Linked DNA regions of Luteolibacter sp. Y139. The protein of the gene in region 1 binds, or shares a complex with, the protein of each later gene. Links are inferred from orthologs where the notes say so. Each region holds a gene or a part of one and is shown on either strand. Other genes may lie near its edges.

The links.
Region 2: the proteins of groL (region 1) and metK are in contact, whole or in part, in a cryo-EM structure (PDB 8P4O), measured with the Escherichia coli proteins. The link is inferred for Luteolibacter sp. Y139 from one-to-one orthologs.

The regions. Positions count from the first base shown.
Region 1 is NZ_JBBUKT010000004.1:298,892-302,562, reverse strand. What follows is about bases 1-2,958. They hold groL (chaperonin GroEL), read left to right. Parts: upstream 1-644; coding sequence 645-2,273; downstream 2,274-2,958. Other genes in these bases: WKV53_RS12405 (hypothetical protein), read right to left, coding at 2,566-2,958; WKV53_RS12415 (co-chaperone GroES), read left to right, coding at 314-604; dnaK (molecular chaperone DnaK), read left to right, coding at 1-170. Also shown: more of WKV53_RS12405, read right to left, coding at 2,959-3,246; WKV53_RS12400 (helix-hairpin-helix domain-containing protein), read right to left, coding at 3,259-3,671.
Region 2 is NZ_JBBUKT010000008.1:17,502-20,808, reverse strand. Bases 357-3,307 are described here. They hold metK (methionine adenosyltransferase), read right to left. Parts: upstream 2,442-3,307; coding sequence 1,272-2,441; downstream 357-1,271. Other genes in these bases: WKV53_RS18795 (ArsR/SmtB family transcription factor), read left to right, coding at 2,499-3,307; ahcY (adenosylhomocysteinase), read right to left, coding at 357-1,259. Outside these bases: more of ahcY, read right to left, coding at 1-356. UniProt on the Escherichia coli protein: Catalyzes the formation of S-adenosylmethionine (AdoMet) from methionine and ATP.

The DNA.
Region 1 (3,671 bases):
TCGAAAGCGCACTCCAGGACCTCTACAACGCCGCCCAGCAAGCCCAAGCCGCTGCCGGTGGTGGAGCCGGTCCGGCACCTGACGTGGACGTCGAGTCCCCCGAGTCCGGCCCATCCGAACCCCGCCAAGCCAAGGGCAAGGTCGTGGAAGCCGAAGTCGTCGATAAATAACCAATTCCCGCGTGATTGACGCCCGGTCTTCCGGGCGTCAATCACGCGTCTCCGCAACAAGCCCTTTTCGATTTTTTCTACCCCTTTCCGGGCCACCCACACGGTCCGGCATTCCAACCAACCGAAACCAAACCAAAGAACACATGGCTACCATCAAACCACTCGGTCAACGCGTGCTCGTGAAGCGCATCGACGCCGAAGCGATCTCCGCCGGCGGCATCGTGCTGCCTGACACCGCCAAGGAAAAGCCGCAGGAAGCGGAAGTCCTCAGCCTCGGCACCGGCGGCAAGGATGAAGATGGCAAGACCATCGAGTTCACCGTGAAGGTGGGCGACAAGGTCCTTATCTCCAAGTACGGCGGCACCGAAGTCAAAGTCGACGGCCAGGAAGTGCTGATCATTTCCGAGTCCGACATCCTTGGCATCGTCGCCTGATCCCGCTCCCAGAACTCAACTTTCTACTTTCAACCACACCATGGCCAAACAACTCCAATTCGACGAATCCGCCCGCCAGGCCCTTCTGCGCGGTGTCGAGAAGCTCGCCCGCGCCGTCAAGGCAACCCTCGGACCTGCCGGTCGCAATGTCATCCTCGACAAGAAGTTCGGCTCCCCGACTATCACCAAGGACGGTGTCTCCGTCGCCAAGGAGATCGAGCTTGAGTGCCCCTATGAAAACATGGGCGCCCAGCTGATCCGCGAAGTCTCCAGCCGCACCTCCGACATCGCCGGTGACGGCACCACCACCGCCACCGTGCTTGCCGAAGCCATCTACAAGGAAGGCCTCCGCAACGTCACCGCCGGTGCCAACCCGATCAGCCTGCAGCGCGGCATCATGAAGGCCACCGAGGCCATCGTCGCCCAGCTCAAGGTCATCTCCAAGGAAGTCAACGACACCAAGGAAATCGCCCAGGTCGCCACCGTCTCCGCCAACTGGGACACCACCATCGGCAACATCATCGCCGATGCCATGGACAAGGTCGGCAAGGACGGCACCATCACCGTGGAAGAAGCCAAGGGCATCGAGACCACCCTCGACGTGGTCGAAGGCATGCAGTTCGACAAGGGCTACCTCAGCCCCTACTTCGTGACCGATGCGGAGAGCATGGAAGTCGTGCTCGATAACGCTTACCTCCTCATCAACGAGAAGAAGATCTCGTCCCTCAAGGACATGCTTCCTCTCCTCGAGAAGGTCGCCAAGACCGGCCGCCCGCTCCTCATCATCGCCGAAGACGTCGAAGGTGAAGCCCTTGCCACCCTCGTGGTGAACAAGCTCCGCGGCATCCTCAACATCGCTGCCGTCAAGGCTCCTGGCTTCGGCGACCGCCGCAAGGCCATGCTCGAAGACCTCGCCATCCTCACCGGCGGCAAGGTCATCACCGAAGACCTCGGCATCAAGCTCGAGTCCGTCGAGCTCGCCGACCTCGGCACCGCCAAGCGCATCACCATCTCGAAGGAAGCCACCACCATCGTTGAAGGTGCCGGCACCAGCGAAAGCATCACCGGCCGCGTCAATCAGATCCGCCGCCAGATCGAAGACACCACCAGCGACTACGACCGCGAGAAGCTCCAGGAGCGCCTCGCCAAGCTCGCCGGCGGCGTCGCCGTCATCAACGTCGGTGCTGCCACCGAGACCGAGATGAAGGAAAAGAAGGCCCGCGTGGAAGACGCCCTGCACGCCACCCGCGCTGCGGTGGAAGAAGGCATCGTCGCAGGCGGTGGTACCGCCCTGATCCGCGCCCAGGCCGCCGTGGGTGACCTCGGCCTCGCCGGTGACGAGAAGACCGGTGCCGGCATCGTGGCTCGCGCCATCGAAGCCCCGCTCCGCCAGCTCGCCGCCAATGCCGGCCGCGAAGGCGCTCTCATCGTCGAGAACGTCAAGACCAACAAGGAAGGCCACGGCTACAACGTCGCCACCGACAAGTATGAGGACCTCATCGCCTCCGGCGTTGTCGACCCGACCAAGGTGACCCGTTCCGCCCTGCAGAACGCTGCCTCGATCGCCGGCCTGCTCCTCACCACTGAGGCGCTCATCACCGAGATCAAGGAAGAGAAGCCCGCCGGCGGCGGTGGCCACGGCCACGACCACGGCATGGGCGACTACTAAGATGGCCGCGGCCCCAAAGCCGCAAGCCATTCGCCAAATTCAAAAGCCGGACGGGAAACCGTCCGGCTTTTCTTTTACCGGGACCGCGGGATTCATCCCGCCCGATTCCTCCGAGGAACGCCATCACCGCTTGAGCCGCTCCTGCAATCCTACCCCAGCCAAAACCAAAACGACGAAGTCGCATCCGCTACAAAGCCACGAACGCACCCTTCCACAAAAGAAAAGCCAGACGGTTTCCCGTCCGGCTCTGAAATGAAATGATGGTTTGCAGCAGAAGGCCGCAGTGGGCGAATCAAGCCCCCGGCTTCTTCTCCGGATCCACGAATTCCTCCACCGCCCGGAAATCGAGCCGCTTGGTCGTCGGATTGATGAAGAAGAAAACATACGAGCGGTTCTTTGGCTCCAGCGGCCAGCGGGTCGTGCTCAGCGCGCGGTCGCCTTCCTTCTCACGGACGCCGAAGCCCACGTCGTAGTACTTGATCTCATCCTCGCCCTTCGCGCCCTTCGGCTTCAGCGATTTGCCATTGCCAGGCGGCAGGATGAAGGTCGCGGTGCCCACGTAGCCCACGATCGGCTTGTCGGCGTGATTGTAGAAGTAGACGTCGCCAGCTCCGAACGATGGATCACTGGCGGGCATCACGACCGCACTGTAGCCGGTCGCGGCGGGGAACAGCAGCACCACGAATTCCTTGCCCTCCGCAGGCAGGGTCACCGTGGCGAGCGAGACGGCCTTGCCCGTCGCCTGCTTCAGGCTGAAGGCCCGGGCAGGCGCCGCCTGCGGTTCGGAGACGAAGTTGACCGGCAGGTCGAAGGGCGAGGACTTCGCTTCCGCCGTGGCCATCACCACTTGGCCGAGATCGGCGGGCGCGCGTTCGGCCAGGAAGCGGACTTTGACATCGCCGCCTTTGGAGGACTCCTGGGCCGGAGCCACGGCAGCGAACAGCAGGGCGAATAGGGTTACGAGACGCATCATGGAAACGGGTTATCAAACTTCGTCCGGGTGAAGCCAGCGGAATGCCGTCATTTCGTAGCGGCGGCCGAAGCTCTTGTTGATTGCCTTCAGGCTGGCGATGGTAGCCTCGGGGGCATCGGCAGAACTCACGAAGTCCCTGCTGCGCTCCACGGTCGCTTCGCACCACGCCCGGGCCAGCACCTTGCCATCCTTGTCCACGCTCTCGCCATAGGCACGAATGATGAAGCTGTCGGAGCGGGCAGACAGGATCGGCGCGATCGGCGTCAGGATATCGGCTTGCTTGACGATTCCCGGCATCCCGTAGCCCGCAGTACCTTGCTCGGCTTCCGGGAAAGCAAAGCGTGACGTGACCGTCGTCGACATGCCGCGGTTGCCTTCTTTCCAACCGGAGTTGATGTCCACGTCGTTCGAGTCCAGCGCACTCT
Region 2 (3,307 bases), on another replicon or contig:
GCCTTGTAGGTGTCCTTGTTCTTCCAGAGGTCGATCTGGGCGAGCGTCTGGTTGGTGAAGCTGTTGGACATCACGAAGCTCGGGTGGCCGGTGGCGCAGCCGAGGTTCACCAGGCGGCCTTCGGCCAGCATGTAAATGCTGTCGCCGGTAGGGAAGGTGTACTTGTCCACCTGCGGCTTGATGTTCGTGCGCGTCACGCCGGGGGCGTTGTTGAGCTTGTCGATCTCGATCTCGTTGTCGAAGTGACCGATGTTACACACGATGGCCTGATCCTTCATCTTCTCCATGTGCTCCAGGCGGATGATGCCGAAGTTACCCGTGGTGGTGACGTAGATGTCGCCCCAGCCGAGGGTGTCCTCGACGGTCAGCACGCGGAAGCCTTCCATCGCGGCCTGCAGGGCGCAGATCGGATCGACTTCGGTGACGACGACCTGGGCACCTTGGCCGCGGAGAGCCTGGGCGCAACCCTTGCCGACATCGCCGTAGCCGCAGACCACGCCGACCTTGCCGGAGATCATCACGTCGGTGGCACGCTTGATGCCATCGACCAGCGACTCGCGGCAGCCGTAAAGGTTGTCGAACTTCGACTTGGTAACGGAGTCGTTCACGTTGATGGCGGGCACCAGCAGGGTGCCGGCCTTCGCCATCTGATAGAGGCGGTGGACACCGGTGGTGGTCTCTTCGGAGACACCCTTCCAATCCTTCACGATCTTCGCGAAGATGCCGGGCTGCTTGGCGTGAACGTCCTTGAGGAGGTCCTTGATGACCTGCTCCTCGTGGTTGCCGGACGGGGTATTGACCCAGTCGGAACCGTTCTCGAGCTCGTAGCCCTTGTGAATGAGCAGCGTGGCGTCGCCACCGTCATCGACGATGAGTTCCGGGCCAAGGCCAGCCGGATTGACCAGCGCCTGCCAGGTACACCACCAATACTCTTCGAGGGTCTCACCCTTCCAAGCGAAGACCGGGACACCGGCAGCGGCGATCGCGGCGGCGGCGTGGTCTTGGGTGGAGAAGATGTTGCAGGAAACCCAGCGGACTTCGGCGCCGAGCGCGACGAGGGTCTCGATGAGCACCGCGGTCTGGATGGTCATGTGCAGTGAGCCCATGATGCGGACGCCCTGCAGCGGCTTCTCCGGGCCATACTTGGCGCGGGTCGCCATGAGGCCGGGCATTTCGTGCTCGGCGATCTCGATTTCTTTCCGGCCGAAATCCGCGAGGGAAATGTCGGCGACCTTATAGTCAGTGAAGGTAGTGGACATGGTGTTCGTGAGTTACTTGATGGCTTTCTTGAGGGCGGCGACCTTGTCGGTGCGCTCCCAAGTCAGGTCGGCGTCATCCTTGCCGAAGTGACCGTAGTTGGTGGACTTGCCGTAGATCGGGCGAAGCAGGTTAAGCTGCTTGATGATGTCGGCGGGCTTGAAGGAGAAGACCTTCAGGACCGCGGCGAGGATGTCGGCGTCGGGCTTGGTGCCGGTGCCGAAGGTGTCAACGTGAACGCTGACCGGGAGAGGGTGACCAATCGCGTAGGCGAACTGGATTTCAACCTTCTTCGCAAGGCCGGCGGCGACGACGTTCTTGGCAACCCAGCGGCCCATGTAGGCGGCGGAGCGGTCCACCTTCGACGGGTCCTTGCCGGAAAAGGCGCCACCACCGTGGCGGCCCATGCCACCGTAGGTGTCCACGATGATCTTGCGGCCGGTGAGGCCGGAATCGCCCTGAGGGCCGCCGATCACGAAGTTGCCGGTCGGGTTGATGAGATACTCGGTCTGCTTGGTGAGCATGTTCTTCGGCAGCACCTTCTTGATGACCTGCTCGATGCAGAACTTCTCGATCACCGCGTGTTCCACACCGGCGGCGTGCTGGGTGGAAATGACCACGTTCACGATGCGGGTCGGCTTGCCATCGACGTATTCGACGGAGACCTGCGACTTCGCGTCCGGGCGGAGCCACTTGACCTTGCCGCTCTTGCGGATGCGGGTCAGCTCGCGGCCGAGGCGGTGCGCATACATGATCGGGGCGGGCATCAGCTCCGGCGTTTCGTCGCTGGCGTAGCCGAACATGATGCCCTGGTCGCCGGCACCTTGCTCGGCGGTCTTCTTGCCCTTGGCCTTCTTGGCGTCGACGCCCTGAGCGATGTCGGGCGACTGGCCGGTGAGGTAGTTGTTAATGAACAGCGTGTCGGCATGGAAAATGTCGTCGCTGTTGGTGTAGCCGATGCCGCGGACGGCATTCCGGATCACTTGCTCGTAGTCGATTTTCGCCTTGGAGGTGATTTCGCCGCCGACGACGACGATGTTCGACTTCACGAAGGTTTCGCAGGCGACCCGGCTTTTCGGGTCTTGGGCAAGCAGCGCGTCGAGGATCGCGTCAGAGATGGTGTCAGCTACTTTGTCCGGATGGCCTTCGCCGACGGACTCGGAAGAGAAAATGTAGGTGCTCATTGGGGCGGTTAATTTTCGTATCGTCAAATCGCGATGGGTTGATGTATCCGGTTGGCCATGGCGTCAATGCTGAAATCCCTGAAGCTTCTAACCGACCCGACCCGGCTGCGGATCCTGCTCCTTTTGGATGCGGAGGCGCTGAGCGTGGCCGACCTGCAGGAGCTACTGGGAATGGGCCAGAGCCGGATTTCGACGCAGCTTTCCCAGCTCAAGGCTGGTGGCCTGGTGACCGACGAACGCAGCGGGAAGCACAATTTCTACCGCTCCGAGATGGGTCCCGACCTCCTCAAGCTCGCCAAGGAAGCCGCCAAGGAGGTCCCCGAGGTCGAGAAAGACACCTCCGCCCTGCGCCACCTCCAGCGGAAGCGCCGGGACAAGACCCGCGCCTATTTCGACGAACTCGCCGGACGATTCGGCAAGGACTACGTCCCGGGCCGCTCGTGGAAGGGTCTCGCAGAAGCCCTCCTCAAGGTGACCAACCAAGGCGTGGTCGCCGACCTCGGAGCTGGCGAAGGGACGCTGGCCCAGATGCTCGCCCGGCAGGCCGACCAAGTGATCGCCGTGGACCTCTCGCCAAAGATGGTTGAGTTCGGCCGCGAGCTCGCGGTGAAGCACGAGCTGCCGAATCTGGAATACCGCCTCGGGGACATCGAAGAGCCGCCACTCGACGACGCCTCAGTGGACCTCGCCTTCCTGAGCCAAGCCCTCCACCACGCCGGCAGCCCCGAGAAGGCGCTCCAACAGGCATTCCGGATCGTGAAGCCCGGCGGCCGTTTGGTGGTGCTGGATTTACTCCAACATACGTTTGAACAAGCCCGCGAACTCTACGCCGACGTCTGGCTCGGCTTCAGCGAAGGCGAGCTGGC